4 regions of the Solibacillus sp. FSL W8-0474 genome follow, and region 3 is predicted to be linked to each of the others. Evidence: riboswitches for the same ligand, from Rfam matches in the RefSeq annotation. Region 3 holds a riboswitch; each other region holds the start of a gene.
The links. Region 3 has a riboswitch for S-adenosylmethionine ahead of NYE67_RS01695 (O-acetylhomoserine aminocarboxypropyltransferase/cysteine synthase family protein). Riboswitches for the same ligand answer to the same signal wherever they lie in the genome.
Positions count from the first base shown of each region.

Region 1: another riboswitch for S-adenosylmethionine. It lies ahead of metA (homoserine O-acetyltransferase MetA); the one in region 3 lies ahead of NYE67_RS01695 (O-acetylhomoserine aminocarboxypropyltransferase/cysteine synthase family protein).
Region 2: another riboswitch for S-adenosylmethionine. It lies ahead of NYE67_RS18635 (bifunctional homocysteine S-methyltransferase/methylenetetrahydrofolate reductase); the one in region 3 lies ahead of NYE67_RS01695 (O-acetylhomoserine aminocarboxypropyltransferase/cysteine synthase family protein).
Region 4: another riboswitch for S-adenosylmethionine. It lies ahead of metK (methionine adenosyltransferase); the one in region 3 lies ahead of NYE67_RS01695 (O-acetylhomoserine aminocarboxypropyltransferase/cysteine synthase family protein).

Region 1 is NZ_JBBOQJ010000001.1:1,860,551-1,866,267, reverse strand. It holds gene NYE67_RS09105 (ABC transporter ATP-binding protein) at 9-779, shown strand; gene metA (homoserine O-acetyltransferase MetA) at 1,197-2,138, opposite strand; SAM riboswitch class I at 2,332-2,440, opposite strand; gene NYE67_RS09095 (hypothetical protein) at 2,897-3,478, opposite strand; gene NYE67_RS09090 (nucleoside-diphosphate sugar epimerase) at 3,928-4,683, opposite strand; gene NYE67_RS09085 (AAA domain-containing protein) at 4,699-5,717, opposite strand, start outside.
Region 2 is NZ_JBBOQJ010000001.1:3,682,645-3,688,361, forward strand. It holds gene metH (methionine synthase) at 1-1,230, opposite strand, end outside; gene NYE67_RS18635 (bifunctional homocysteine S-methyltransferase/methylenetetrahydrofolate reductase) at 1,223-3,067, opposite strand; SAM riboswitch class I at 3,177-3,274, opposite strand; gene hemG (protoporphyrinogen oxidase) at 3,371-4,756, opposite strand; gene NYE67_RS18645 (chemotaxis protein) at 4,910-5,401, opposite strand; gene NYE67_RS18650 (tetratricopeptide repeat protein) at 5,502-5,717, opposite strand, start outside.
Region 3 is NZ_JBBOQJ010000001.1:340,766-346,482, reverse strand. It holds gene NYE67_RS01705 (homoserine dehydrogenase) at 58-1,044, opposite strand; gene NYE67_RS01700 (hypothetical protein) at 1,273-1,671, opposite strand; gene NYE67_RS01695 (O-acetylhomoserine aminocarboxypropyltransferase/cysteine synthase family protein) at 1,860-3,164, opposite strand; SAM riboswitch class I at 3,281-3,395, opposite strand; gene NYE67_RS01690 (DASS family sodium-coupled anion symporter) at 3,752-5,233, shown strand; gene nfsA (oxygen-insensitive NADPH nitroreductase) at 5,321-5,717, shown strand, end outside.
Region 4 is NZ_JBBOQJ010000001.1:2,935,884-2,941,600, forward strand. It holds gene NYE67_RS14765 (alpha/beta hydrolase) at 1-545, opposite strand, end outside; gene NYE67_RS14770 (gamma carbonic anhydrase) at 682-1,194, shown strand; gene metK (methionine adenosyltransferase) at 1,299-2,495, opposite strand; SAM riboswitch class I at 2,757-2,872, opposite strand; gene pckA (phosphoenolpyruvate carboxykinase (ATP)) at 3,073-4,659, shown strand; gene NYE67_RS14785 (alpha/beta hydrolase family protein) at 4,788-5,567, opposite strand; gene NYE67_RS14790 (NUDIX hydrolase) at 5,551-5,717, opposite strand, start outside.

The DNA of each region.
Region 1 (5,717 bases), 1.5 Mb from region 3:
TGTTTTTTATGATAAAAATCGAAAATGTCCATCTTTACCGCAATGAAAAAGTAATTTTGAATAATTTAGACTGGCATGTACAAAAAGGACAGCATTGGGCCATTTTAGGCTTGAACGGTTCAGGAAAAACAACCTTGCTAAAAGTAATCAACGGCTATATTTGGCCGAACAATGGTAAAGTGCAAGTACTGGGTGAAACTTTCGGCAATACATATATCCCTACTCTCCGAACACGCATCGGCTGGGTAAGCACCGCAATGATCGACAGCTTCAACTGGCAGGATAATGCAATTGAAATTGTGCTTAGCGGAAAGTTTGGTGCGCTCCGTCTATTTAATGACGTGTCCGATGCGGAAATTGAGCAGGCACTATCCTTTATGAGACAGTTTCATTGCGATCATTTGGCGAATAAATCTTTTGAGCATTTATCGCAAGGTGAACGACAACGTGTACAAATTGCACGTGCTTTAATGGCAGAACCAGAAATATTAATATTGGATGAACCATGTGGCGGACTCGATCTTATAGAGCGGGAAAACTTACTGCAAAAGATTGAGCAAATAGCACAAGGCAATCACTCCCCTACACTTATTTATGTAACGCATCATGTAGAAGAAATTTTACCTTGTTTTAGCCATGTACTGTTAATGAAAGATGGAGAAAGCGTAGCTGCAGATACCCGCGAAGTCATATTGAATGAACAATTGCTAAGTGACTTTTTTGGCCGTGAAGTGAGTTTACAAATACAACAAGAGCGTGCATGGATTGCAGTGAAATAAAAATGAGCCAGCAAGATATTCCTTGCTGGCTTCAGGTTTTCGACAAAAGGTTACTAGAGCTCTTCTAGATGAGTTAACAGGAACAAGTCGTTCAAAACCCTATTTCTTGTTCATTAATTTGATTGCTAGTCATATTAGATCTTACCTTACTTAATTTAAAGGAATTAATAAGTTGATTGGAGTGGAGGGACCGTGACTCCACCGGGAACCGCACGTGCGGAAGATCCACTAACTTGGGCCTGCTGTCGTAGGCCCAAGTTAGTTAGCTGAAGCCGTGCCCGGGGAAAGCATCGGTCCCGGAACGGAAATCAACAATTTCTAGATTCAATTAATTTTAAAATAAAAAACTGTAGACAAACACTATTTAAGAGTTTGTCTCCAGTCTGGAGCCAGCAAGATATTCCTTGTTGGCTTTTCTTAAATATGATATTCGATATTTTCCTCAACAAAGTGCCATTCATAAGGTGTTTCTTGGTATACGTAATAGTTTAACCAGTTGTAGAACAATAGATGTGAATGGGCACGCCATACATTTTTTGGAGCATTTTGTGGGTCATTATTCGGGAAGTAATTAATCGGAAGTTCCGTATTTTCCGGATCCTTTTCAATATCACGGAAATATTCATCCGATAGTGTAGTCGCATCATACTCTAAATGGCCTGTAATCATGATGTGTTTATTGTTTTTTGATTGAACGATAAATACCCCCGCATCGTCCGAATAGCTGAGCAGACGCAAATCTGGGTGCGCACGGACTTCGTCAATCGAGACAGACGTATGACGCGAATGAGGCGCAACATATTCATCACTGAAGCCTCGTACTAAATCGACCGTTAAATCGGTAATCACATGTGAATAGACGCCAGAACATTTTTTAGGCAGTTCAAATTTCCCGATGCCGAAATGATGATACAGCGCAGCTTGTGCTCCCCAACATATATACATAATGGATGTAACATTTTGATCGGCCCAGTCCATTATATCGGTAATTTCTTTCCAGTAACCAACATCTTCAAATTGCATTTTCTCTACCGGTGCACCTGTGATGATTAGACCATCATATCGGCGGTGTTTAATTTCATCGAATGTTTGATAGAACGTATCTAAATGTGATTTGGAAACGTTTTTTGATTCGTATGTAGCAGTATTTAAAAATGTCACATCTACCTGTAGTGGTGTATTCCCGAGTAAACGCAATAATTGAAGCTCGGTTTTTTCCTTTTCCGGCATTAAATTGAACACTAAAATATTCAAAGGTCGAATTTGCTGAGTCTTCGCACGATCTTCCTCCATAACGAAAATTTTCTCTTTTCTCAGCAGCTCACCAGCCGGTAAATGTTTCGGAATATTAATTGGCATTGCACTGTCCCCCTCTAATCTTTCTAAATAATCTTGGTTTCATAATGTAAAGCTATTTCAAGCTTCTTTCGTTTCAAGTAAATCATAATAGCCGTGGGGGTTTGATTGTTGGAGCAAGTATCCTAATACTTGCTGAAAAAACACAAAAAACCCCTCATTCCAGCACAACAGAAATGAGAGGTTAATATACCCGTTCTTATCTGCCAAGGACATTGCCTTGCTGGAAGTAGCACCTTTCTAGTTGTACTAGAGGTTGCTGAAGCATCTACGGGCCAAGTTCCCTCCGCTTCTCTTGATAAGACTATTAAATTGACACTAGTGTAACACGGTAGCATGAGTTTTGCAATAATTCTAAAAATATATGAAGCAAATACTGTCATGACTACACTTATACATCCACAATTCAATTATATTTAATTAGGAGTAATTTTATTTATAATTTATTTAAATTCTTATGAAATCTATGTAATTTCCTTTATAAATCATACTTCTGGAAAAAAGAAGCGTATTGTATTTTGACGATAAAAAAACAACCCTCATTTGAAGGTTCTCAACTTTCAATAATGTAATATGCAGTTGTGTGGGTTCAATTAATAAATATAGTTATAAGCATCTCCACCAACAAAAGTGGGCTTATCTTCAAGGGGATAAGGAACAGCATACAAGCACAACACTTTACTCTTAAGATTTATATTGGGCAGGTCTCCTGACTTTGCTTGATCATACTAGTTCTACAACTTTCTTCAGCATTCTTTCTGTCAGTTTCCCCCATATATAAAATAAGGTGAATCAATCTTTAATTGTTCACTGATAAATCTCTTATAGTTCTCTTCAAGAACTTTTTCAAAACTGTTCACTATGCGACTAATGTCTTCAAGTTTGCCTGTTTCTTCGAATATCTTTTTCACTTTATAATCCAATCTTCTTGAATAGTTGGTTAGATACTCTTTGGCTACAGCCATCAACTGTTCTTCTAAATCCCATCCCTCGTTAAAGTCATTTATAAGTCCTTCATGAAGAACTCTTTCAAGTCCTACTATGAATTCTTTATAACTACCAACCTTGCCTATGCTTTCTAGAATTTCTTTTTCATCGTAGTTTCGTATAGGGTCTCCCCAATGCATAATTTCTAAGTCAAATTCTAAGTTACGTACAATATGCGACAATAACACTCTCATCTTTTCAACTAGTTTTTTATCCCAAGAGTACTTAATACCTATGATTTTAAAAGCCTGGTTATAAGAAACCTCCATCAATTGACATCTTGTAGCGCACCAGTTAGAACTAAAGCCCTCATACAACTCTCTTAATACCTTTTCTCTTAGTTCATAGTTATCCATTGTTATTATCTCCCCCAAAAATCCCTACTAGTATATCAAAAACTCTACTCAACTTTAACCCTCCTTATTATTGAGTCAGAAAAATCTACCAAACGATAATAGCATACCTCAAACATACAAAAAAACAATAAAAAGTGTGCTACTTCATTAAATAAACGTTGCTGTAATAAATTTAGATAATAATTAATGAGTCAATAAATCAATTCTCGATTGCTCTCAAGTGCATACAGATATCACAACTGCGCTATTTCATGAAAAGCTGATGCAAATAAAATTTTTATCCGCTTTAAAAGTTTCAAATGCGAATTTTAACAACAAAAAAACACTTCTCATTATCTAAATTCATAGGTAATAAGAAGTGTATTATTATAAAAAATAAATTGTAAAATACTCCGCATCTTATAAAGTGGCGCAAACCCTTGATATTACTAGGTTTTCAATTTATATATTTACTCAGACTTTAAATGCTCTTTCTCATAATTGAATAAAACCGTTTCAAGCTTTTCATCCCAAGCACCTGTTAATGTATTATATACACGCATAAATTGGCGGTTTTCCTTTTTATCCATTAGTGAGAAACATAGAACCGGAATATCATTAATTTGAATCGATTCGGTCGATATAACTTTTGTAATAAAAGTCGGGGCTTCCTGTTCGGCCAATGGTTGATCGCTTAACTGCTGCTGAATAAATTCAATTAGCATCGATTCTTCAATTGCTTCAATTTCCTCGTTTTCAATCGTCGGAAACGGTTCAGGAAACTCTTCTAAATCAGCGAACTCCTCAAGGTCCCCTTCCAGAAGCTGCTCATGAATCGGACTGTATTGCACAAAATGACTCGTTTGCTCAAGCTCTTCTTCAAAAATACCCGATTCAAGCTGCGCCATTCCTTTTGCCGTAAGTGTGAACACTTCATTTTCTTTTTCAATCATGCCCATTCGTAACATTTTATTCGTTAAATCATGGATAAATAACGGTTCAACTAATAAAATTTCCGCTAAAAGCTCGACATTTTTCAGCTCCGCCTTCTGGAATGAAATGAGCATCATCTTCATTAAAATATCCATCGCATTCCGCATAACAGGATGATAATGCACTTCCAACGTGTGAATTGGAATGGCGTATTGCATCTGCTTTTGAATTTCGATGTTCGGATTTTCGTTAAGTTCTTTTTGTAATTGTCCGGTTATGCTGTTTAAATCCACTGTATACACCTTTCCTTACATTGCAAAATAGCCGCTTTGCTCTTTTACTGTATTTAATACATGGGAATACATATCGCGTGTTTTCGCATGTTTTGGACGTTTTGTAAACATATCGGTGCTGCCGATCATAATAAGCAGTTCACGTGCGCGGGATAATGCAACATTTAGACGGCGATAATCTTTGGCAAACCCAATTTCTCCGCGCTCATGATCATGGTTACGCACCATACTGACGATAATAACGTCCATCTCCATGCCCTGGAACTTATCGACCGAGCCTGTACGGATGTGCAGATGCGGTAAGCTAAGTTCCTGTTCGATAAGACGGTTTATGCGTCTTACTTGCTCCGCGTAAAACGAAATGACTCCAACAGATTTTAGAGCATCTTGCGGGATTAACCCTTCCGCTTTTGCTTTTGCAGTCGCTTCATTCATTTCCATTAATTGTTGTTTAATCTGATCAAGCTCTGCTACATTGAATAAGCTTGAACCTTCTTTTACACGCTGTTCAAAATACGGCTTTTCATTCGGAATATCCAGCCACATTAAATGGTTGTCGCGCGTAATTTTAGAAGTTTGCAGGAAGTGATCGCGTACAGCATCCGAATCTTCCAAACCACATTGCAGACTTTCCTGTTCATTTTCATAAAACGGCGTGATAGTTGACATAATATTTTTATGCATACGATATTGCAGCGCAAGCATCGTTTTATTTTGGTTAGGTAAGTTATTGTAAAGGCGTTCGAATAACGATTCTTCCAGTAGTTTTTCTAGTTCTCGTTTTTCCTCAAACGTCGTACTTTCTTTTACTACTTGCTCCAACGTTTCTTCAAATGTTGCATCTCCTACAAGTGGTGGCAATTGGTGGTGATCTCCTACTAAAATGATTTTTGCACCTTTTAACATCGGTAATAGTAGTTCGGGTGGTGTCGCCTTTGATACTTCGTCAATTATGACAACATCAAATGTTGGATAGTTGTCCATAAACTCTTTATTTGCCGACGCTACACATGTTGTACCAATGACATTTGCAT
Region 2 (5,717 bases), 3.3 Mb from region 3:
AATTACAAGCGGCACTTTAACTTTTTTCACAACTTCCTGCATGAAGTTTTTCATATCTTCTACTTCATCACGGTCAGGGTTTGCTAAACAAATATCGATGACATGCGCCCCGTTTTTCACTTGTGCACGCGCAATTTCCGCTGCTTCTTCAAATTTGCCGTCAACAATCAGGTTTTTGAATTTACGAGAGCCGATTACATTCGTACGCTCTCCGATAAATAACGGACGCATAGATTCATCATATTGCAAAGGCTCGATACCCGATACGACATGTCCGTGTGTTACATCTTTCGGCTCATGCGGTTTATAGCCATCTACAGCTTCACGGATCGCCGCGATATGTGCTGGCGTTGTACCACAGCAGCCGCCGACAATGTTCAGCCAGCCTTTTTCTGCGAAGCCTTGTAATTTTTTCGATAATGAATCCGGCGTTTCATGGTAGCAGCCTTCTTCGTCCGGTAAACCTGCATTCGGATAACAGCTAATATAGCCATTCGAAAGCTCCGCCAATGAACGGAGATGATCGGTCATAAATTCCGGACCTGTCGCACAGTTCAATCCGACAGACAACGGTTTAATGTGCTCAATTGAAATATAAAATGCTTCGATTGATTGCCCAGCAAGCGTTGTTCCCATTGGCTCAATCGTCCCTGAAATCATGACAGGCAACTCTTTACCAAGTTCTTCAAAGGCACGGTGAATTGCAATCGTTCCTGCTTTAACATTGAGCATATCTTGGGAAGTTTCCATTAAGAGCAGATCCGCCCCAGCTTCGATTAGCGCTTTTGCCTGGATATAAAAGTTTTCTTCTAGCTCTTCAAAAGTAATACCACCTGTTACCGACAATGTTTTTGTCGTAGGGCCGATTGCACCTGCGACAAAGCGCGGCCATTCTGGTGTCGAAAACTCTTTTGCCGCTTCCAGTGCAATTTCAACCGCTCGCTTATTGATCTCAACCGCCTTGTCCCCTAAGTCATATTCATCAAGAACAAGTGGTGTTCCGCCAAACGTATTTGTACAAATAATATCAGCGCCAGCAGCTAAATATTCACGGTGAATTTTGCCCAATACATTAGGTCTTGTAAGTACCAGGTTTTCATTACAACCGTCTAAGTCTTCTCCGCCAAAATCCTCATATGTTAGGTTTTCTGCCTGAAGCATCGTCCCCATTGCACCATCGATGATTAAAATTCTTTTTTGTAATTGCTCATGAATTGGGTGATTATACATTCGACTGAACTCCTTTACTTTCCACATCATATTGTTTTACATGCTCCATTAATTCCAGCGTCATATCATAGCGTAAAAACGGTGTAATTAAATAAATACCGTTAAAGTATTTGCATGCCGTATCGAGCAGCTCTTTGGCAATAGCGATTCCTTCTGCTGTCGATGCTTCCTTGTCATCCCCGCAAGCAGCCATGCGCGCAAGTACTTCATCGGACAATTTAATGCCCGGTACTTCATGATGTAAAAATTCCGCGCTGCGTGAAGATGTAAGTGGCATAATCCCGATATAAATCGGTGTTTCCAAATGCTTCGTTGCCTCATAGATTTCGATAATCTTTTCTTTCGTATATACCGGTTGTGAAATAAAGTAATCTGCACCATGCTCGATTTTCTTCTCTAAACGAGCTACAGCACGGTCCAATACACGGACATTCGGATTAAATGCAGCGGCCACCGAAAAATCCGCCTGTTTTCGCAGCGATTTCCCAGTAAAAGAGCTACCTTTATTTAACTGCTTTATAAGTGAAATAAGCTCCATTGACGAAACATCATATACGCTCGTTGCCCCCGGGAAATCCCCCACTTTTGTCGGGTCCCCTGTCACGACCAGAATATCATGAAGTTCAAGTGCATCAAGTCCCATTAAATGTGACTGAAGCCCAATTAAATTGCGGTCACGGCACGTTAAATGCGGCAATGAACGAATTCCATGCTCTTTTAAAATCGCAGCCATCGCGATATTACTGATGCGCGGGGATGCAAGTGAGTTATCCGCCATCATAATGACATCGGCTCCCGCTTTTGCCAGTTGTTTTGCCCCTTCTACAAACCCGTCAATTTCTAGATGACGCGGTGTATCAAGTTCCACAATGACAGAACGTTCACGTTTTGCTTTTTCATGGAGCGGTTCTTGCTTACGTGGCTCCGGAATACGGACAAATTGTGTATACCCGGGTTTTTCCTCTTTCGTTTCAATTGGCTGCATATTCGCCAGACGTTGTTTTACCGCCGCAATATGCTTCGGTGTCGTCCCACAGCAACCGCCAATTAAACGGACTCCTTGATTTACGAGTTCAACGGCTGCACGAGCAAAATAATCGGTTTCTGATTCATAGACAACACGGCCATCTTCAATATCTAATAACGATGCATTTGGATAAGCTGATAAAAAAGCTTTGTTCGGTAAGTTGACCCCTTCAAACGCCTGAATTGTATGGAAAGGACCTAACCGGCAGTTGCTCCCAACAATATCTGCACCTAACCTTTCCAATTCATGAAATGCTTCATTTAAAGACATTAAATTTTGAAGGATACCTGGTTCCTGCATCGTCACTTGGGCAATGATCGGTAAATCGGTCATTGATCGTAATAGGTGGACACAATGCGATAATTCTTCAAAGTCGTAATACGTTTCCAGTAAGAAGCCATCCGGTTCACCAGTTAGTAATACTTCCACTTGCTCTTGAAAGGCAGTTAAGATTTCATCTAATGTTGCATCACTTTTCCGAATCCCTCTAATGCCACCGATTGTTGCCAGAACATACTGTCCCCCCGGAGCAGCTGCACGCTTCGCAATCTTCAGTGCAGCTTCGTTAAATTCTTTTACATGACTTTCAAAACCATATCGAGCTAACTTAATCGCATTCGCTCCATATGTATTTGTTTGAATAATGTCTGCACCTACAGCAATATATTCACTATGAATTTTCTCGATAATTTCTGGTCGTGCAATATTCATTTCCTCATGGCAGTAATCCAACCCATAGGAATAAAGTAAAGTTCCAATTGCTCCGTCCGCCGTTAAAACGCGTGTTTTTAAATCTTGTAGTAAACCCAATTATTTCACTCCATTATTCACAGTATTTTCAGTATATTTTTAATACAAAAAAGCCTTCTTTCACTAAGCAAAAGAAGGCTTGATAGTTGTCAGTCGTCAACTTAATCCCTTCTCATCTTCTGGCTATCGCCACTGGATTTAGCACCTGACATAATGTTGGTTGCTGAAGTTTCAACGGGCCAGTCCCTCAACTTCTCTCGATAAGAAATTTTATGAATTTTTCTAAAAATTTAAAATTATTTAAGCTATCATATCGTTATCTAAATAAGACGTCAATACCCTTTAGCCTAATAAAGTATTTCTTTACATAATTCGTGCAATAATTTGTTCCGCCGTTTTTTTACCGTTTTGAATACAAGCACCGATCCCTACCCCAAAGTATGAACATCCAGCTAAAAGCAGATTCGGATAGTGCACTTCTAAATCGTCCACAACTTCAGATAACGCTTCATTATGCGCTAAATCATAGCGAGGCATCTGATTAATCCATTTCGTTATATTTACGACGGTTGGTTTCGCTTCAATACCCAAACTTAAGCGAATATCCTCCATTGCGACTTTCTCCAACTCTTCATCAGTCATGGCTGCCAGTTCTTCATAGCGCGGATTAATATTTTTATAAAATAAACGAACAAGCAGATTCCCTTCTGCTGAAGTATGCTTCCATTTACGACTTGTCCATGTAGAGGCATTACATACTAAATCACTATTATGGGAGACGATAAAACCTGTACCATCTGCTGGTAAAACACTGTCTGGTACATCAAAACCAACATACATCGTTAATGCTGATGCTGTTGTAAACTTTTCTAACTGTCCATCTAATTTTTCGTCTTGCAATACAGTACGTACTGTATTATTCGGCACAGCAAGGACCACAATATCCGCTATAATCGTTTCGTCCTCTAATACAACTTTATACTGTTCCCCTACTTTTTGTATTTGCTCAGTTGCGGCCTTTTTTATGAATTCCACTTCCGGCAATTGCTCTTCAAGGCGGTCAATTAATGAAGATAACCCCTTCTCGAAAGAAATAAATTTCTTATCCGCTGCTTTTTCAAACTGCTCGCGATTAGCTTCAAAACCTTTCATAATCGACCCATAATTATTTTTATAATCGACTAAATACGGTAATGTTGAAGCTAAGCTCAGCTGGTATAAATCTCCCGAATATACCCCTGCCAATACAGGAGCAATTTGTTTTCGCACTATTTCTTCCCCTAAAAAATATTCCAAAAATGCACCGATGGAACTTTCCTTCGTAAATTTTGTATTTGGAATGTCTATATCCTTTAATGCTCTTTTCTTTCCTTCTTCTGAAATTAACGTGCTCGACATAAGTGATTCCACGCTCATTGGAATCCCGAATGTTGACCCCGCGGGAATAGCATGTAGCTCATTATTAGTATGAATGTAGGATATACCTGTTTCGTTATAAACAAGCTCCGAATCAAAGTTAAGCTCTTTTACGAGCTCTAGGACATTTGGATGGCGGGCCACAATGGAATCCGCGCCGGTTTCCATAATAAACCCTCCTTCATGTACGGAATGTATCTTTCCGCCTAAATAGGGATTTTTTTCGATTAATACTAATCTTGCTTCGATATTCTTTTCATGCATTTGGTTTTTTAAATAATGCATCGTACACAATCCGGTAATTCCGCCACCTACTACAACTACAGTTTTCATATTAATTCGCTCCTATTTCGTTCACTCTCTCCTAACAGTATAATCTTTTTCGTTCAAAATATGGTCATAACGATATTACAATTTTCTAAATTTATATTGAATAAAAAAAACACAAACCTCCTCTGGTTATTTGAGAAAGTTTGCTTCATAGTTCTATTTAAAGGATAATTGCTGTGTCAGTGAAATAATCTCCGCTTCCAACGAAGCAGAACGTTTATCAAAATAACGTATGCGTTCTAAACTACGATTTTCGATATGTTTATTGGAATCTAACATATTAATAACATCACATGTGAAAAGTTTTAACGTACGGAAACCCGATTCAATTTTCCTTACTTCTTTTCCAAATGTTAAAGCCGTGTTATCAGTAGTTTTACCTTTTTTTATTTCGATAATATTTTTATTAATGAGATGATCAATCTCATTATAACGATCTGTTTGTTTATACGTCATCATTTGGATTCTTTGATTATATTTTATGACATCTTTATTATCTAATCCAGTTTGGACATATTCCCTTAAATATTCAACAATTGTACAAAGCATTGTTAAGTTTTCCCGTTGCTCCAATAGAATTTGCTGTAGTTTTTGAATAACATCTTCATTGTCATTAGAAGAGATATGCGGTACGGCAAACATGAACATAAAAATTCCCCTCCTTATCACTTTTCCCTATTGGTTATATTCCCAAGTTTACTGGAAAATTAAACATATAAATTACTAAGAAGTATAACTAAATTCCATCCTATTCGTTAAGGTTTTCAAGGCTTTTCAATTTTTCATGCCACTTAGCAGCTTCTATAGAATTTGTTTTTTCATAATAGTCTACTACCCTTTTTGTAGCTTCGATATCCCCTAGTATACTGGCCTGCTTGTAATAAGCCATGGCTCTGTCTACATCCTGCATGACGCCATGACCATGCTCATAGCAGTAACCTAAGTTATAAATTGCATCGACATG
Region 3 (5,717 bases):
GTGTCTTATACTTCATGGATAATATTTAATTCATTAAGTGAGATAGCTTCTCTCTTGTTAAATTGTTACTGTAAAACCTGCCCGTTTGCCAATAATCTCCGCATAATCTTCTACCATAACGCTTGCTGTCGGATACATACCTGCTCCTGGTCCGATTACGGATAATGTGCCGATATAGTCTGTTTCCATCGTTACGGCATTAAAGACATCATCCACCGGATAAAGTGGATGTTCATTATTTACTAAGAGCGGTGCAACTTTTGCATGAATTGTACCATCTTCCAGCTTTTCAACTTCTGCCACATGACGGTAGCGTAGCCCTTGCGCTTTCGCATCGGCTACTTGCTCTGCTGATATTGTATCAATGCCAATCACATCTACATCTGCCCAGTTTGGCTGTTCTCCAAATGCTAAGCTTGATAAAATCATCAGCTTTTTAAAGGCATCTTGACCCGAAATATCATTAAATGGATTTGCTTCTGCATAGCCTAATTGCTGCGCTTCTTTTAGCGCCTGATCAAAACTCCAGCCCTCTGCACGCATTTTCGTTAAGATGTAGTTTGTCGTTCCATTTAAAATTCCCTGTACACATCTAACTTCATTTACAAGCAGAATGTTTTTCATCGTTTTTATAATAGGCACACCACCTGCTACGGTTGCCTCAAAGCCGATAAATACACCATTTAACTTTGCTAATGCTTCGAGTTCTTCGCCCCGTTTCGCAAGCATCACTTTATTCGCTGTAATGACATGGCATTTCGCCTCAACAGCACGTTTTAAGTATGTGAATGCAGGTTCTTCATTTACAATCGCTTCAAATACTACTTGCAGGTCACTCTCCGCCAGTACGTCATCCATTGACTCTGTCATTAAATGCTTTGTTCCCGGTACACGCTCACGGCTTGCATCGGTTACTAAAATCTTCGCGACCTCCAGTTCTACCCCCAGCTTTTCGCGAAGCTCCTGCCTCTTCTCATTTAAAATATGGTAAATTCCCTGACCTACTGTGCCAAATCCTAAGATCGCTGCCTTGATTGTTGCCATTGCCTTTCTCCTCCAAATTCTTAACACATATATATTGACGAATAATTCAAATAATTTATCTTAAAGAAATTCTATCCTATATAATACATGAAAACAAGGAGAATCTCTCCTAGAAGGACATTTGTTTACTGTAAACGGTCAAATTTCATTTAAATTCTATTGTTTAATAGCTAAATCGGGTAAACAAAAACACTAGCAGAAATTCTCTGGCTAGTGTTTAAAGTTATTTTATACTGCTACATTTACAGAATTATATACGCGTAAACGATGCGCATTTAAAATTTTTGTCATAACAAGTTCTTCTTTTACGGAGTAGTTTGGCACCGCATATGGGCGTTGCACTAACTGGAACTCACCATATTTTAAAAACCATTCGCGTGCTGGAGTTAAAATATGCGCACTTCCATGAACGTTATACTCCTCAGCAACTTCCTTTATGACATAGCCTGTTGTTTCCAGATTGTGAGTTTGTTCCGAGAAAGCACTATGCCCAAAAACCTTTTGCCACATGACATTTACATCCGCTAAAATTTGCTGAATTGCACAAGCATTTACATATTCCTTTACTTCGTTTAATTCATAAATAATGTAGGCTGCTACATTTTGTGCACTGTATACTTTCCCCATGTCGAACAACTCCTTTTCCTTCAATAATGCTGCAACATTATTTCAAATATTTTGGTTGGTAGTTTTATTATTCCAATTGTATTACTAGGTATTTATTTTGTCAATAAAACTTATATAATTAGTAGGAATTAATTTTCTAAAAATTGCTTAGCTTCTCGAATGGGAAAAGCTAAGCCTTTTTTAAAGGTTTATGCGTTTGTTTCTGCGCCTACTTCAGCCGCTACTTTCGCTAATGCCTGTTCTAAATCCGCGATAATATCTTCTGCTGCTTCTAATCCGATCGATAAGCGAATGAGCTCTTCCGATACGCCGGCAGTTTTTAATTCTTCAACAGACAACTGTTGGTGCGTTGTGCTCGCAGGATGGATAATCAATGAACGGGCATCCCCAACGTTGGCTACATGCGAGAATAATTCCACGTTATCAATTACTTGGCGCCCTGCTTCACGTCCACCTTTAATGCCGAACGTAATGATTGATCCGAAGCCGTTTTTCAAATATTTTTTCGCCAAATCATGTGTCTCAAAATCTTCAAAACCGTTGTAATTTACGTATTCCACAAATGGGTGGTTTCTTAAATACTCGGCAACTTTTTGTGTGTTTTCATTGTGACGGACAATACGCAAATGAAGCGTTTCTAGTCCTTGTAGGAAATTAAATGCCGCATCAGCAGATAATGTTGGACCAAAATCACGCAATAGTTGAACACGAAGCTTTGTCGCAAATGCAGCGCCTGCTGTGTCAATTCCGTAGCGTAGACCATGGTAAGAAGTATCCGGTTCTGTAAACCCTGGATGTCTTCCTTGTGTCCAGTCAAACTTTCCAGCATCAACGACAATCCCACCGATCGTCGTTCCATGACCGCCAATCCATTTTGTTGCAGAATGAATGACAACATCCGCGCCGAATTCAATCGGATTACTTCCATATGGGGAAGCAAATGTGCTGTCTATTAATAACGGAAGACCATTGTCATGAGCGATGTTTGCTACTGCTTCAATATCGAGTACTTTCAAGCTTGGATTTCCGATTATTTCAGCGAAGATCGCCTTCGTTTTATCAGTAATCGCCGCTTGGAAGTTTGCAGGATCTGATTCATCCACAAATTTTACTGTAATGCCGTAGCGAGGCAATGTAGTTGCGAATAAATTGTATGTTCCTCCGTACAGAGAACCAGCAGCAACAATTTCATCTCCTGCACCGGCTACATTTAAAATGGAGAATGCCACTGCTGCTGCGCCAGATGAAAGCCCTACTGCAGCTGTGCCCCCCTCAAGTAAAGCAACCCGTTCTTCAAATGCCCCCACTGTAGGATTCATAATACGAGAATAAATATTGCCAGTTTCCTGTAATGCAAATAGACGTTGCGCATGAGCAGTGTCATTGAATGCATAGGCAGTTGTACGATATACAGGAACTGCAATCGCCCCCGTTACAGGATCTGGCTTTTGCCCCCCGTGCAATAATAAAGTTTCTGGTCTTAAATTCGTCACTCTAATAACCTCCTAAAATTATTCGATGGTGAAATCGGTGTTTTTGAGGAGGATTTTTTAAATGAAAAAAACCCTCTTCAGTTAAGAAGAGGGTTGCGCATGAGCAAGTTTGCCTCCTCTTATCTTTCAAAATGATTGTCCATTTTGTAGGATTTAGCACCTTAGTCAGTTCATCACTTACTGGTTGCCGGGCATCTCAGGGCCTATTCCCTCCGCCGCTCTTGATAAGAGATATGTGATTTATGTTCCATCGTTGATTCTCAGTATAAAGCAGAGTAATTCTATAAGTCAACCGAAAAATTAAAATTTTCTGATTTTAAATTAATTCATAAAAATATTTTATCTTCCTACACTAAAATTATTATACTATTCTATACAATTTCTGCTTAAAACAAAATTTTTCTCAATATATTTATTCACCAAATATTAACATGTATCATTTTTTGGAAGTGCTATAATCATAATTGTTAAGGGATTCCCCTTTCAATTGGAAATAAAGAACATATTTTACTTTTAGAAGAATAGGTATATTTTGTCTTATTAATTTATTATTTAACTAAAACTTTAAACGAAGTGAGGCGTTAAGTATGGCAACAGAAGCGACAAGTAAACGAAATTTAAAACCATTATGGATAGTTTTAGCGTTTGCAGCACTCATTACCATTGTTTTACTTCCAAATAGTGGTGGAGATCTTCCCGTTGTTGGACAACGAGCATTAGCTATTTTAGCATTTGCCGTTATATTATGGGTAACCGAAGCGGTAGCCTATCCGGTTAGTTCTGCAATGATATTAGCTGCCATCGCTGTTTTATTAGGTTTGGCTCCGAGTATGGAAGATCCTTCGGTACAAATGGGCACTAAAGAAGCGTTAAAATTAGCGTTAGGTGGATTTAGTAGTTCCTCGGTTGCGTTAGTCGGGGCTGCATTATTTTTAGCAGCTGCCATGCAAATAACGAACCTTCATAAGCGTATTGCACTGTGGGTTTTATCATTAGTTGGAACAAAAACGAAAGCATTAGTAGTAGGGGCTATTTTAGTAGCAATTGTATTAGCTTTTGTTGTACCAAGCGCGACTGCTCGTGCTGGTGCAGTTGTCCCTATTCTATTAGGGGTTGTTGCGGCCTTTGGATTATCTAAAGAAAGTAGACTTGCAGCGTTGTTAGTTATTACCGCTACCCAAGCTGTTTCAATTTGGAATGTGGGGATTAAAACTGCTGCAGCGCAAAACTTAGTAGCACTTGGTTTTATTAACTCTGAATTTGGAGTCGATATTTCTTGGGGCAAGTGGTTTATGTATGCCGCGCCGTTTTCAGTCATCATGTCCTTCGTATTATTCTTTGTTATGATTAAATTAATCAAACCCGAAACGGATAATATCGCTGGCGGAAAAGAAATTATCCGTAAGCAATTGCAAGATCTTGGTCCTTTAAAACGCAAAGAAATTACTTTAATCATCACTTCTGTTCTACTATTATTCTTCTGGTCAACAGAAGGAAAATTGCATCCATTTGATACGACAACGATTACCATTTTAGCTATTGCCTTTTTATTGACACCTAAAATTGGAGTATTTAATTGGAAAGAAGCTTCTAGCCGTATTGATTGGGGTACATTGATTGTTTTTGCAGTCGGTATTTCACTTGGAACGACTCTTTTGGGTACAAAAGGTGCAGCCTGGCTGTCTAATACGATTTTCGGCTCACTTGGCTTAGAGACTATGCCTATTATAGCTACCATAGCATTAGTTACTGTTTTCAATATTGTCATTCATTTAGGTTTTGCATCTGCGACAAGCTTGGCTTCTGCCTTGATTCCCGTATTTATCGCATTAGCCATTAGTTTACCGATGCCTTTAGAAAATCAAATTGGTTTTGTACTAATCCAGCAGTTTGTTATTTGCTTCGGATTCCTATTACCAGTAAGCGCACCGCAAAACATGCTTGCTTACGGTACAGGCGCATTTACAACAAAGGATTTTTTGAAGTCAGGTATTCCGCTAACAATCGTTGGTTATATTTTAATACTTCTTCTAAGCGCAACGTACTGGAAATGGATTGGGCTATTATAATCGACTTCAAGTAAAAAATTGACTAGAATAAGCTTAAAGGATCATTCCTTTAAGCTTTTTCTATTACATACAAAGGGAGATGTTCATGTGGAAACGAGAGAATTGTTACGTAGTCACTCATCTGTTCGGAAATATACAGGTGAAGTAATTTCAAAGGATACAGTTATTGATTTAATTGAAACTGCTCAAATGGCAGCAAGCTCGCACTTTGTCCAAGCATATAGTGTTATATGGGTAACGGATGATGAAAAGAAAGCAAAACTAGGTGAGCTATCTAAAAATGAATTCCAATTCCAAACAGCAGGTGCCTCATTTTTATTTTGTGTAGACTTCAAGCGATTACAAGCAGCTGGTCAAAAGCATGATGTTAACATTGTCACAGACTCAGCAGAAAACGTGCTTGTAGGGGTTGCAGACGTTTCACTATTTGCTCAAAACTTCGTTGTGGCAGCAGAAGCAATGGGCTATGGTATTTGTTATATTG
Region 4 (5,717 bases), 2.6 Mb from region 3:
ATATGTTGCCAATCCCGATACCATTTAACAGTCACCATACTATTTAACGGTAACTGCTCCTTTAACTCCATTAATACATCCGTATTACGTGTGAAATATTGTATACTCAATTCATGTTTTAATTTCACATTCGATGTTATTGCACTAAAGCTTGATAATGCATTGGATAATTTTCCCGGTGCTAATTTAAAATGAAGCCACGGCGATGTTAAGACAACACCCGCGCATTCTATTTTATTTTTCTGAAGTACGTATGTTGCTATAGATGCACCTAATCCATTGCCTACAATAAATAGAGGCAAATTATATTCTAGGGCAACTTTTAATAACACTTTTGTATAATTATAGTATTCTTCAAAATTCTCATCATGATATCTTGCATATTTTCCTTGCTCACCATGCCCAGGTAAATCCCCCATTACTACATGAAAGCGAGCACTTCTGAATTTTTCGATTAACCATGCGTACCACCGATGCTGTTCATATGCACTATGAAGAATAACGACTACGGCTTTTGGCTGCTGCTCTGTTTCCCATTTCCACATGGTCAATCCTCCTTACTTAAAACAGTCTGCTATAATTTATTATATAAAGTTAAGAGATGTTAATTGAAAATTAATAGTGATTTGATACGATTACATTAGCTCTTATACATTCTATAAAAGAAATGAGGAATTGAACATGATATACCCTTATAAAGATAAATCACCAACTATTCACCCAACTGCCTACATTGCTGATTATGCAACAATAACAGGCGATGTGACAATAGGGGAAAATACTTCCATTTGGTTTAATACAGTCATACGCGGCGATGTGAATAAAACAATCATTGGAGATCGTGTTAGTATTCAGGATTTAAGTTGTCTTCACCAAAGCCCTGCAGCTCCACTCATTATTGAAGATGAAGTTACAGTAGGTCATCAAGTAACATTACATAGCTGTACAATAAGAAAACGCGCTTTAATCGGCATGGGTTCCATCATTTTGGATGGTGCAGAAATAGGCGAAGGAGCATTTATTGGTGCAGGTAGTCTCGTACCACCTGGAAAAGTAATTCCTCCCAATTCACTTGCTATGGGGCGCCCAGCAAAAGTTGTACGTGAAGTAAATGCAGAGGACCGGGCAGATATGGATCGCATAATTAATGAATACGTAGCGAAGGGACAATATTATAAATCATTGCAGAAGTAACATTCCGCTATCAATCCAATTACTTACAATATAAAGGAAGGAAGTATTATTTTTCATTATAATAGAAAAGGAGCCGTCCATTTAAATGAACGCTCCTTCTTTCTTTAAATTCCGGCTTTTTCTTTAAGTTCTGCCGCTTTATCTGTATTTTCCCATGGTACATTGATGTCAGTACGACCGAAGTGTCCATATGCTGCTGTTTGTTTATAGATTGGACGGCGTAAATCCAACATTTTAATAATTCCTGCTGGGCGTAAATCAAATAGCTCTCGAACCCATTCTACGATTTTGGAAGATTCTACTTTACCAGTTCCGAATGTATCTACCGCAATTGATACTGGTTGTGCAACACCGATTGCATAAGCCAATTGAACTTCAGCACGATCCGCTAAGCCTGCAGCAACGATGTTTTTTGCGACATAACGAGCTGCATATGCTGCTGAACGGTCCACTTTCGTTGCATCCTTACCAGAGAATGCACCACCACCGTGACGTGCGTAACCACCGTACGTATCTACGATAATTTTACGACCTGTTAGACCAGCATCTCCTTTTGGACCACCAATTACGAATCGACCTGTTGGATTAATGAAATATTTAGTTGCTTCATCTAATAACTCAGAAGGAACTACTGGTTTAATAACATGTTCTTTAATATCCGTTTGAATTTGCTCCAATGTCGCTTCTTCATCATGCTGTGTTGAAATAACGATTGTATCCACACGAACAGGCTCATTGTTTTCATCGTATTCGATTGTTACTTGTGTTTTACCATCCGGACGTAAATATTCTAATTCCCCTGATTTACGCACTTCTGTTAAACGACGAGCTAATTTATGAGCTAAAGAAATAGGCATCGGCATAAGTTCCGGTGTTTCATTACATGCGTAGCCGAACATTAAACCTTGGTCTCCAGCACCGATTGCTTCTAATTGATCTTCTGTCATAGAACCTTCACGCGCTTCTAAAGCCTGATCTACACCTTGTGCAATATCCGGTGATTGTTCACCAACTGCAACAAGTACAGCTAAGTTCTCTGCGTCAAAACCATATTTCCCACGCGTATAGCCAATCTCTGCTACCGTATCACGGATAATACCTTTCATATCTACATAAGTAGAAGTTGTAATTTCACCAGATACTAATACTAAGCCTGTTGTTACCGTAGTTTCACAAGCTACACGTGCATTTGGATCTGCTGCTAAAATTGCGTCTAAAATGGCATCCGAAATTTGATCGCAAATTTTATCTGGATGTCCTTCCGTTACACTTTCTGATGTAAACAGTCGACGATTTTTCATGTCATTTCCTCCTAATTCACTTTGGCAATTGTTTTTATTGATACGGTACTCATTACCCATGTCCGTTATATTGCGTCTTACACCGTGGCATAATAGCATTATTAACGTCAAGCTTTATTTGCTTTAACACGAGGGTCTGAAAGGCTGTAACTATATAATTTTCGCTCAATACGAAATTGTAAATTCAAATAAAAAAATCCTTTCACTCATAACCGTGTTCATCACACGTGAGGAAAGGATATTACGTTTCGTTACCTTTCACTCTTATCGTTCAAGGGAAATTTTGCCCTTGCATCAGGTTGGCACCAACACGTATAAAATATACGCAGGTTGCCGGGTTTCATAGGGCCTGCCCCTCCACCAGCTCGGGATAAGAGTATCCGTTCAATTACACATCCTACATAAAAAAATAAGTGCTGTCAATAAATTTTGTCTGATTTTAAACAGTTAAAAATTCCACAAAAAAATAATTCATAATTAGTATAGATTATATCCTTCAATGTGTTATACTATTTTTGAATTAATAACAACTCCCCTACTATAAGGGAATACTATAAAAAAGGATGGTATTTAATAGATGAATTCGGTAGAAATTGCTAACGAGCTGAAAGAACTTTTAAACGGGGAAAACATCAAAACTCAATTATCTGTTCCACAATTAGTTGAAAAAGCTACATCACGTGGAGAAGCAATGTTAACTGTTGATGGCGCATTACGTGCTGAAACAGGTAAATATACTGGTCGATCACCTAAAGATAAATATATCGTTGAAGAGGAAAACTCTAAAGATAAAATTGATTGGGGTAAAGTTAACCGTCCTATCTCTTCAGAAGTATTTGATAAGCTTTATGTCAAAGTTGTAAACTACCTAAAAGAACGCGATGAATTATTTGTATTCAACGGTTTTGCGGGTGCTGACAAAGACTCTCAATTATCGATTAAAGTAATTAACGAATATGCTTGGCATAACCTATTCTGTCATCAATTATTCATCCGTCCTACAGCAGAAGAATTAGCTGCACATGTTGCTGACTTTACAATTGTTTCTGCTCCAAACTTTAAAGCAGATCCTGAAGTAGATGGAACTGGTTCGGAAACATTTATTATAACATCAATTGAAAAGAAAATCATCTTAATCGGTGGTACTGAATATGCTGGCGAAATGAAAAAATCAATTTTCGGGATTATGAACTATTTGTTGCCTGAACAAGGTATTTTCCCAATGCACTGCTCAGCTAACGTTGGCGAAAAAGGCGACGTTGCCCTGTTCTTCGGTTTATCAGGTACTGGTAAAACAACTTTATCAGCTGATTGCGACCGCAAATTAATCGGGGATGATGAACACGGTTGGTCTGATAATGGTGTTTTCAACATTGAGGGTGGATGCTATGCAAAAACAATTAACCTCTCTGCTGAAAATGAGCCGGAAATTTACAATGCAATCCGTTTCGGTTCTGTATTGGAAAATGTAGCGGTTGATTCAGAATCACGCATTTGTGACTACGACGATGGATCTTTAACAGAAAATACTCGTGTTGCATACCCAATCGATTATATTGATAACATCGTATTACCATCAGTAGCAGGTCACCCAAACACAATTGTCTTCTTAACAGCGGACGCGTTTGGCGTACTACCTCCTATTTCAAAATTAACGAAGGAGCAAGCGATGTACCACTTCTTAAGTGGCTTCACTTCAAAATTAGCAGGTACAGAGCGTGGTGTCACTGAGCCAGAGCCAGTTTTCTCTACATGCTTCGGTTCACCATTCCTTCCACTTCCTGCAACAGTCTATGCAGATCAATTAGGTAAGAAAATTGACGAGCATGGTTCACAAGTGTTCTTAGTGAACACAGGTTGGACAGGAGGAGAATACGGTGTAGGTAGTCGTATGAAACTTGCTTATACTCGTACAATGGTACGCGCTGCCATTAACGGTGAATTAGACAATGTTGAAACAACACAAGATGGAGTATTTGGTTTAAATATTCCTGTAGCTATTGAAGGAGTACCTTCTAGCGTATTAAATCCACGTGCTGCATGGGCTGATACTGCTGCATACGATAAAAAGGCTACTGAACTTGCAGAGCTATTTAAAAACAACTTCACAAAATTCGCTGATGTTGATGAAGCTATCGTGAAAAAAGGCGGTCCATTAGTATAAATTACTAATGTTTAGCTCGACATATTGTTTGACGATATAGTCTGCACTAATACTACGACGTCAAACTTAAAAATATATCATAGTAAAAGGGATGTAGCGTATTTCCACGCTACATCCCTTTTTTGGATTTACTGTTGTTTCATCCATTCACTAATTTTTTTTACTGTTTCTCTATTCAGATTTGGCGGGTAATGATGTTTCAGCCTAGATGAATACCATGTCTCAACTTGTTTGCCTTTATCTTTCAAATAACGCTCCAATTGATAGGCATGTTCAATATTAACATGTTGATCTTCTGCCCCATGTATAATTAATACTGGTGATTGAACGTTTTCAATATTGTATAAAGGCGTACGGCTTTCATAGTTTTCTGGTACTTTATTAGGAGTTCCTCCCACTATTCTTTTTAATCCACGACGCATGTCGATTCGATCCCAATAGGTCGCTGTTGCATCTGAGACACCAGCCCATGTTACGACAGATTTTACATCATCACGTAATATTGCTGTCCACAACGCCATTAAGCCTCCTCGAGAAAACCCAAACAAATTCACCTGTTTAACACGGTTAAACTGTTTCAGTACATCTACACCAAAAACTGCATCATACCGATCTTGCCCCGCAAATTCGTCTTTTCCTTCTCCCCCACGATTTCCACGATAATAGGGTGCAAACACGATAAATCCATGCATTGCAAACTGGGCGATACGGGCAGGTCTAACCATACCGATTGATTGTAGTCCACCACGTAAATATAAAAGGGCTTCATACTGCCCCTGTACTTTAGGACGCGCCAGCAACCCCTTTACACGCAATCCTTGAGACCAATATGTCACTTCATCTAAACGGACATGCGGATTCGGAGAGGGATATTGATGCATTGATAAAATTTCACCATTTGCGTTCATAATTATTCACTTCCTGCAGCATCTTTTTCATACCTGCATCTCGCATATAAAAGCTTAAATTTGGCTGTTGCCAAAGTTCCTCTTCCGTTAACCATAAAATGCCTTCTGTTTCAAAGTCTCCTACAAAGGGTTCGATATCTTTTACTTTTG